Regions from separate parts of the Solidesulfovibrio sp. DCME genome, predicted to be linked through region 2. Evidence: predicted binding sites of a transcription regulator. Region 2 holds the regulator's gene; the other holds the start of a gene.
The links. The regulator HrcA, encoded in region 2, represses chaperone genes, less so after heat shock. The targets are predictions, from matches to a motif close to TGTTAGCACTCNNNNNNNNNGAGTGCTAACA.
Positions count from the first base shown of each region.

Region 1: the regulator HrcA is predicted to act here: its motif matches at 2,669-2,699, upstream of groES (co-chaperone GroES).

Region 1 covers NZ_CP188261.1:5,068,460-5,072,664, reverse strand. The annotation lists gene ACP59X_RS22420 (nitric-oxide reductase large subunit) at 1-566, shown strand, start outside; gene groL (chaperonin GroEL) at 645-2,285, opposite strand; gene groES (co-chaperone GroES) at 2,341-2,631, opposite strand; gene ACP59X_RS22405 (NADH-quinone oxidoreductase subunit 5 family protein) at 3,084-4,205, shown strand, end outside.
Region 2 covers NZ_CP188261.1:3,137,256-3,141,460, reverse strand. The annotation lists gene dnaK (molecular chaperone DnaK) at 1-970, opposite strand, end outside; gene ACP59X_RS13865 (nucleotide exchange factor GrpE) at 1,123-1,653, opposite strand; gene hrcA (heat-inducible transcriptional repressor HrcA) at 1,734-2,771, opposite strand; gene ACP59X_RS13855 (hypothetical protein) at 3,027-3,398, opposite strand; gene ACP59X_RS13850 (FadR/GntR family transcriptional regulator) at 3,641-4,205, opposite strand, start outside.

The DNA of each region.
Region 1 (4,205 bases), 1.9 Mb from region 2:
CGCGCTGCGACGTCTGCGGACAGGCCGTGAACATCCCCCACAAGTGGGCGTTCTATTTCCTGATGGCCGTGGGGTTTTGGAACTTCGTGGGTGCCGGCGTCTTCGGATTCCTCATCAACTTGCCCATTGTCAGCTATTTCGAAGTGGGCACCATCCTGACGCCCAATCATGGGCATCTGGCCCTCATGGGCGTTTTCGGCATGGAGGCCCTGGCCCTCATGACGCTGACCTTCCGGCAGGTCTTGTCCGACGACCAGTGGATTGGGCCGGAGAAATTCGTGCGGGTCTCGTTTTGGGGGCTCAACATCGGCCTGGCCCTGATGGCGGCCGGCAGCCTCTTTCCCGGGGGCGTGCTGCAAGTCTACGACGTACTGCAAAACGGCTACTGGCATGCCCGGGGCCTCGAATACCTGGGCCGCGACCTGACGCGGCTCATCGAATGGGCCCGGATGCCCGGGGACGTGGTCTTCATCGGGGCCGGCGTCGCGCCCATGGTCGTGGCCGCGATCATGACCTACGTCCGCATGCATCGGGCCGGCCTCGCCGCGACGGACACGGCCGCCTGAGGCGGCTCCGCCCAAAAAAAGGGGCCGGACGCGAACGTCCGGCCCCCGTGCGGTAACCTTCGAAGGAAGCGGCGCGGCCTAGTACATGCCGCCCATGCCGCCCATGCCGCCGCCGGGCATCGGGGGCATGTCCTTTTTCGGCTCGGGCTTTTCGGCGATGGCCGCCTCGGTGGTCAGGAGCAGGCCGGCCACGGAGGAGGAGTTCTGCAGGGCGATGCGGGTGACCTTTTTGGGGTCGATGACGCCGGCCTTGATCAGGTCCTCGTAGTCGCCGGTGGCGGCGTTGAAGCCGAAGCCGTCCTTGCCGTCGCGCACCTTGGCCACGACGATGGAGCCCTCGAAACCGGCGTTGCCGGCGATCTGGCGCAGCGGCTCCTCGATGGCCCGGCGCACGATCTCGATGCCGGCCTGCTCGTCGTCGTCGGCCGGCTTGATGCTGGTCAGGCTCTTGACGCAACGCACCAGGGCCACGCCGCCGCCGGGAACGATGCCTTCCTCCACGGCCGCGCGGGTGGCGTTGAGCGCGTCCTCGACGCGGGCCTTCTTCTCCTTCATCTCGGTCTCGGTGGCCGCGCCGACGTTGATGACGGCCACGCCGCCGACGATCTTGGCCAGGCGCTCCTGGAGCTTTTCCTTGTCGTAGCTGGAGGTGGTCTCGTCGATCTGGGCGCGGATCTGCTTGACCCGGGCCTTGATCTTGTCGGCATCGCCGGCGCCGTCGACGATGGTGGTGTTCTCCTTGTCGACGATGACGCGCTTGGCCTTGCCGAGGTCGACCAGGGTGATGTTTTCGAGCTTGATGCCCAGGTCTTCGGACACGGCCTGGCCGCCGGTCAGGATGGCGATGTCCTCGAGCATGGCCTTGCGGCGGTCACCGAAGCCCGGGGCCTTGACGGCGCACACCTGCAGCGTGCCGCGCAGCTTGTTGACGACCAGCGTGGCCAGGGCCTCGCCCTCGATGTCCTCGGCCACGATCAACAGCGGACGGGACATCTTGGCCACCTGCTCGAGGATCGGCAGCAGGTCCTTCATGGAGGAGACTTTCTTCTCGTTGATGAGAATGAGCGGCTCGTCGAGCTCGCAGACCATGCGCTCGGGGTCGGTGACGAAGTAGGGGGAGAGGTAACCGCGGTCGAACTGCATGCCCTCGACCACGTCCAGGGTGGTCTCCATGCCCTTGGCTTCCTCGACGGTGATGACGCCTTCCTTGCCGACCTTGTTCATGGCCTCGGCGATGATGTTGCCGATGGTGGCGTCGGAGTTGGCGGAAATGGTGCCGACCTGGGCGATTTCCTTCTGGTCGCGGGTGGGCTTGGCCAGGGCTTCGAGCTCGGCCACGACGGACTCCACGGCCTTGTCGATGCCGCGCTTGATGGCCATGGGGTTACGGCCGGCGGCCACGAGCTTGACGCCCTCGGTGAAGATGGACTGGGCCAGGATGGTGGCGGTGGTGGTGCCGTCGCCGGCGATGTCGGAAGTCTTGGAGGCGACTTCCTTGACCATCTGGGCGCCCATGTTCTCGAACTTGTCCTCGAGCTCGATCTCCTTGGCCACGGTCACGCCGTCCTTGGTGATGATCGGGGAGCCGAAGGACTTCTCGATGACCACGTTGCGGCCCTTGGGACCCAGGGTGACCTTGACGGCGTTGGCCAGCTTGTCAACGCCTCTTTTCAGCTTCTCGCGGGCCTTGGAATCGAACAGGATCTCTTTGGCAGCCATGTATGCGTCTCCTTAGAAAGAGTGGAAAAAGGGAAAAGAGGGTATGCCGCGGGCCCTAGGCTTCGATGACGGCCAGGATGTCGTCTTCGCGCATGACGAGGAAGTCCTCGTCGTCGAGCTTGATCTCGGTGCCGGCGTACTTGTTGAAAAGGACCAGGTCGCCCTTTTCCACGTGCATCTTCTGGTGCTTGCCGTCCTCGGCGAGCTTGCCGGGGCCGACGGCGACGACTTCACCCTTCATGGGCTTTTCCTTGGCGGAATCGGGGATGATGATGCCGCCTTTGGTCACTTCTTCCTGTTCCAGCCGTTTGACCAGCACGCGATCGCCTAAGGGTTTGAGCTTCATACGATAACCTCCAATGGTGTTTGGCGGGATAAGCCCGGCCTGGCACTCGTCCGAAGGGAGTGCTACTCGCGGGCGGGAATGTATCTAACCACATCGTGGCGAAAGGCAAGGGGCGGCGGGGAAAAAAATCGGTTTTGAGGCGAAAAAAGCATGATCGCCATAATTGACTGAGATAGCGTTATTTTTTGTATTTCAGACTGTGGTAGAGCGCAATTGCCTCCGCGAAAGGCCGGGCGACGGGGCGATTTTTCCAGGAGAGGCGACCTTGTGAAAGGGATCACGCTATTGCACTGGCTGGAATTTTCTTATAAGACGCCTAAACTTGACGCTCTCTCCCTTGGGGCCTAGAGTTTTCCGACGCAGGCGGCCGCGTTGCGTGTGGATTGCTCTGCCCCGCGGCGGGGGCTGGGCGTGTGTCCATGGCGGTCCCTAAACTTTTTTCCGAGGTGCCTATGCTCGACACGTTGGTCTTTGCGACGGTGCTGTTGCCGTTTCTGGTAGCAGCCGTGTTGCTCGTTTTGCGTGAGCAAAACGTGCGCAAGGTCATCCTGGTGGCCACGGCGGGAGTGCTTATTCTCGCGTCGCTGGCAATGCTGCGCGGGGGGGCGTTCATCCTGTCGCCGGCGCCACTGTATGACTCCCTCGTCACCCTTGGCGACTTCGTCATCCTGTTCGTGGTGCTGTTCGTCGGTTTCAAACGCAAAAACCAGATCATCATTTGGCTGACCATCGCACAGATCCTCGGGCTCATTTGGCTCGACTTCTTCATGGTCCAGGACCATGGGGCCACGCCCGCGTTTTTCGCCGACGACCTCAGCCTGGTCATGGTGTGCATCGTCTCCATCGTGGGTTCGCTGATCGCCGTCTACGGCATCGGCTACATGAAGGAGCACGAGGAGCACCTGCACCTGGCCAAGTCGAAGCAACCCCGGTTCTTCTTCTACATCGTCCTGTTCCTGGGCGCCATGAACGGCCTGGTTCTGGCCAACAACCTGCTGTGGATGTACTTCTTCTGGGAGTGCACCACCCTGTGCTCGTTCATGCTCATCGGCCATGACGACACCGAGATCGCCCGCAAAAACGCCGAACGCGCCCTGTGGATGAACGTGCTCGGCGGCACGGCCTTCCTGTTCGGCCTGATCATCCTGCAGAAGGTGGCCGGCACCCTGTCCCTGGCCGATATCCTGGCCCGGGGGCCGGAATTCGCCGTGGCCGGCGGGGCCATCCTCATCCCCATGTTCCTGCTGGTCTTCGCCGGCATGACCAAGGCCGCCCAGGCCCCGTTCCAGAGCTGGCTGACCGGCGCCATGGTCGCCCCCACCCCGGTCTCGGCGTTGCTCCACTCCTCGACCATGGTCAAGGCCGGCGTGTACATCATCGTGCGCCTGGCCCCGATCTACGCCGGCACCTACTTAAGCAACTTCATCGCGCTCTTTGGCGCCTTCGTCTTCCTGGCCACGGCCGCCCTGGCCACCGGCCAGTCCAACGGCAAGAAGGTCCTGGCCTACTCCACCATCTCCAACCTGGCGCTGATCATCGCCTGCGCCGGCATCAACACCCCGGCCGCCATCACC
Region 2 (4,205 bases):
CCTTGAGGCCGGCGTCGGCCAGGGCCTTGCGGCAGGGCTCGACGGTGCGCTGGACCAGGTCGTGGACCAGCGATTCCAGCTTGCCCCGGGTGAGTTTGACCATCATGTGCTTGGGGCCGGAGGCGTCGGCCGTGATAAACGGCAGGTTGACCTCGGTCTCCATGGCCGTGGACAGTTCCTTTTTCGCCTTCTCGCCGGCTTCCTTGAGGCGCTGCAGGGCCATGCGGTCCTGGGCCAGGTCGATGCCGGTCTCTTTCTTGAATTCCTCGACCAGGTAGTTGATGACGCGCTGGTCGAAGTCCTCGCCGCCGAGGAACGTGTCGCCGTTGGTGGCCCGGACCTCGACGACGTTGTCGCCGACTTCCAGGATGGAGATGTCGAAGGTGCCGCCGCCGAGGTCGAAGACGGCGATCTTCTCGTTGGATTTCTTGTCGAAGCCGTAGGCCAGGGAGGCGGCCGTGGGCTCGTTGATGATGCGCTTGACCTCGAGGCCGGCGATGCGGCCGGCGTCCTTGGTGGCCTGGCGCTGGGCGTCGTTGAAGTAGGCCGGCACGGTGATGACGGCTTCGGTCACGGTCTCGCCGAGGTAGGCTTCGGCGTCCTTTTTGAGCTTGCCGAGGATGATGGCCGAGATTTCGGCCGGGCTGTACTTCTTGCCCTCGACCTCGACATAGGCGTCGCCGCCGGTGCCCTCGACGATCTTATAGGGGCAATGGGCCAGCCATTTGCCGACTTCCGGGGCGTCGAAGCGGCGGCCCATGAGGCGCTTGATGGCGAAGATGGTGCGCTCGGGGTTGGTCACGGCCTGGCGTTTGGCGATTTCGCCCACCAGCCGCTCCTTGGTAAAGGCCACGATGGACGGGGTGGTGCGGCCGCCTTCGGGGTTGGTGACGCACTTCGGGTCCTTGCCCTCCATGACGTAGACGCAGGAGTTGGTGGTCCCGAGGTCGATCCCGATTATCTTACCCATGATAGCCTTTCCTCCTTGGGGGTTCCGGTATGCTGTCCCGCCGCGTCGGGCGGATGTTTTCGTGGGGACAGGTGGACATATAAGGCCCGGTTTTCACGAGTAAAGGGGGTTTTGGCGAAAAAAACGCCCCTTTTTGCCCGTTTTCCCCGTCCCTAGGCCGTCCCGGCCTTGTTGACCATCACCTTGGCCGGCCGCAGCAGACGACCGCGCAGGGTGAAGCCCTTCTGGACCACCTGGGCCACGGCGTCGTCGGGCAGGCCGGGGTTGGCGGCCATGCCCAGGGCCTCGTGGGTCTCCGGGGAAAACGGCTCGCCGACCTGGCCGAATTCCGTCACGCCGTGGCGGGACAGGATGTCCACGAAGGCCTTGCGGGTCATGTCCACGCCGACCACGAAGTCCTTGCAGGCGGCCAGCCCCTTGCCGTGGGCCAGGGCCAGGTCGAGGTGGTCGAGCACGGGCAAAAGCTCGGCCACCAGGGACTCGGTGGCGTACTTCTGGAAATCCTCTTTTTCCTTGAGCAGGCGTTTTTTGAGGTTTTCCGTCTCGGCCAGGCTGCGCAGCCGGCGGTCGGCCTCGGCGGCCAGTTCGGCGCGCAGGCGGTCGATTTCCTCTTCCGGGGTCGCGGGCGCGTCCGGGGCCTGGCCAGGGGTTTCGATGTCGTCGCGTTTTTCGTCAGGGGCCATGCATCCTCCACGTCTGTCGCGCCGGGCGTGAAAAAAGGCCGGCCGGGGCCGGGCCTGCCTGGCACGCGGTGCTTGTCGCGTTAAAAATGCCGGTCGAGAAGCCGGGTCAGGGCATCGGCCGTGCAGTTCACCACGGGCACGAGCTTGGCGTAGTCCATGCGCAGGGGGCCGATGACGCCGATGGCCCCCAGGGGCACACAGCCCGTGCCGTAGGGCGCGGTGATCACGCCGAGTTCCGCCAGGGCGGCCTGATCCGATTCGCCGCCGATGGTTATGACCGTTTTAAGTTCGTTTGCCGTTTTGTCCAGGAGATGGAGAAGGATCGTGCGTTCTTCGAGCACGCGCATCAGTTCGCGCATGTGCTCGGCGTCGGTGAATTCAGGCTGGGACAAAATGTTGGGCGTGCCGTCGACAAAGACCTCGACGGCCGGTTCGCGTTCCTGTTCCACGGCGCAGCGGGCCATGGTCAGGGCCCGGCGGCACAGGGCGCTTAAGGACTGCCGGGCCTGCTCCAACTCGGCCACCAGGCGCAGCCGGGCCTCGGCCACGGTCATGTCCGTGAACAGGTCGTTCAAATAGTTGGCGTAATACACCAGGTCGTCGGCCGTGACCTCGGGGTCGGCCTCGATGACACGGGTGCGCACCAGCCCGCCTTGCAGCACCAGCAGCACCATGACCAGGCCGGGGTTTAAAAGCGAAAAGTCGATGCGCTTCCACCGGGCGGACGATTCCTTGGGCACCACGACCATGGCCACCTGCAGGGACAGGCCGGCCAGCAGCCGCGAGGCCCGGCGCAGCATGTCGCCGACCTCGAGCCCGGCCATGGACAGGCCGTCGGCGATGCGCCGGCGTTCGGCCTCGGGCACTTCGGCCGGGCGCATGACCGTGTCCAGGTAGAAGCGGAAGGCTTTCGCCGTGGGCACGCGGCCGGCCGAGGTATGGGGCTGGGCCAGGTAGCCGGATTCGGTCAGGTCGGCCATGATGTTGCGGATGGAAGCCGGCGAGAGCCCAAGCAGGCTCTGCTTGGACACGGTGCGCGAACCGACCGGCGCGGCCGAGGCGATGTAGGCCTCGATGATGGTGGTCAGGACTTCCCGTTCCCGGTCCGGCAGCGACATGATGCGACCTCGTTTGGCACTCCACGAAAAAGAGTGCCAAACGGGTAACAACCGAACCCGGGCGTGTCAAGGGCGGCGACGGAAAATTGCTTAAAAAATCATGAAATCACAGTGTGTTATATCTTGTCCGGGGCAGGGGCGGCCTTCCGTGCTCCGGACGCCGGACACGGACCGGCCGCGCATCCGGGGGGGCAAGCTGGCGGATGGCAACGCAATGACCGCCACCACGGGCCGCAACCACGCGGCGCCGCCGCCCTAATCCTGGCCGGGCACCAGTACCGGATAGCCGGGGTTTTCCGGGGCCGCCGCCGTGGCCGGCCGGGACGGCGCGCGCTCCAGGTCGGCCCACAAGGCCACGAAGTCGCGCCGGGCTTGTGCTTCGCTTGGCCGGGTGTCGCGCATGAGCCAGGAATCGGCCACGGCCAGGCGCAGGCCGTCCATGGCCCGGCTTACGGTGTCGGACAGGCAGGCCGGCACGGCCAGGCGCGGCAGGATGTGGCGCAGCTCCGTCAGGGCGGAGGCAGGGCCGTAGAGGGCGTCTTTCTGTAAAGCGGCGTGGGCGATCGCCGCGTAATAGCAGAGAAAGGCGGGAAAAAGCACATAGAGAACCGACTTGTGCAAGCGCATGACAGACTCCGGCAGTAGGGCAGCGGCCACAAGGCCGCCGCCGGTTGCGGATGTTTTTGACCCATGCGTATCGCGATGCGGGCGGCCCGTCTCTACGGACGATACGCATAGGGCCGTTGGATTGCTCCGGTCTTTATTCTAACGACGAGCACCGGGCTGGGCGGAACCGCTTGGCAAACCGGTCACAACGCCGATGATCCTATCATCTGATGTTTGGTGGCCATAAAAAAAGACAGGCTCGATCACGCACCCTCCAAGGCCCGGGCGTCATTGGTGGTGCGGTCCAGGGCTTCCATGGCAAAGGCCACGGCCTTGTCCGGGTCCTTGGCGGCGATGGCTTCGAGCAGGCCGATATGGATGCGGTCCTGGTATTGATTGACGCCGCGATCGGCGATGAGGCTGTCGAGAAAATCCTGAAAAACCATGCAGAAGCTGCGGTAGAGGTCGGCGAGCAGGCCGTTGCCGCTGGCCGCGGCCACGGCCGAATGGAAGGCGATGTCGGCTGCGACGTAGCCGTGGGTGTCGCCGGCGGCCATGGCGGCGCGCTTGTTGTCCAGGCACTCGCGCATGGCCTCGATGTCGCCGGAGGTCCTGTTCAGGGCAGCCAGGCGGGCCGTTTCCACCTCGATGATGCGGCGCACCTCGCGGATTTCCTCGGCCTTGGCCCGGCGCAGGCGGTATTCCAGGGGCTCGTGGCCCGAGGTGCGGTCCAGGACGTAGGTGCCGTCGCCCTGGCGAACCTCCAGCAGGCCGGCGGACACCAGCACGCGGATGGCCTCGCGCACGGTGGAGCGGCCCACGCCCAGT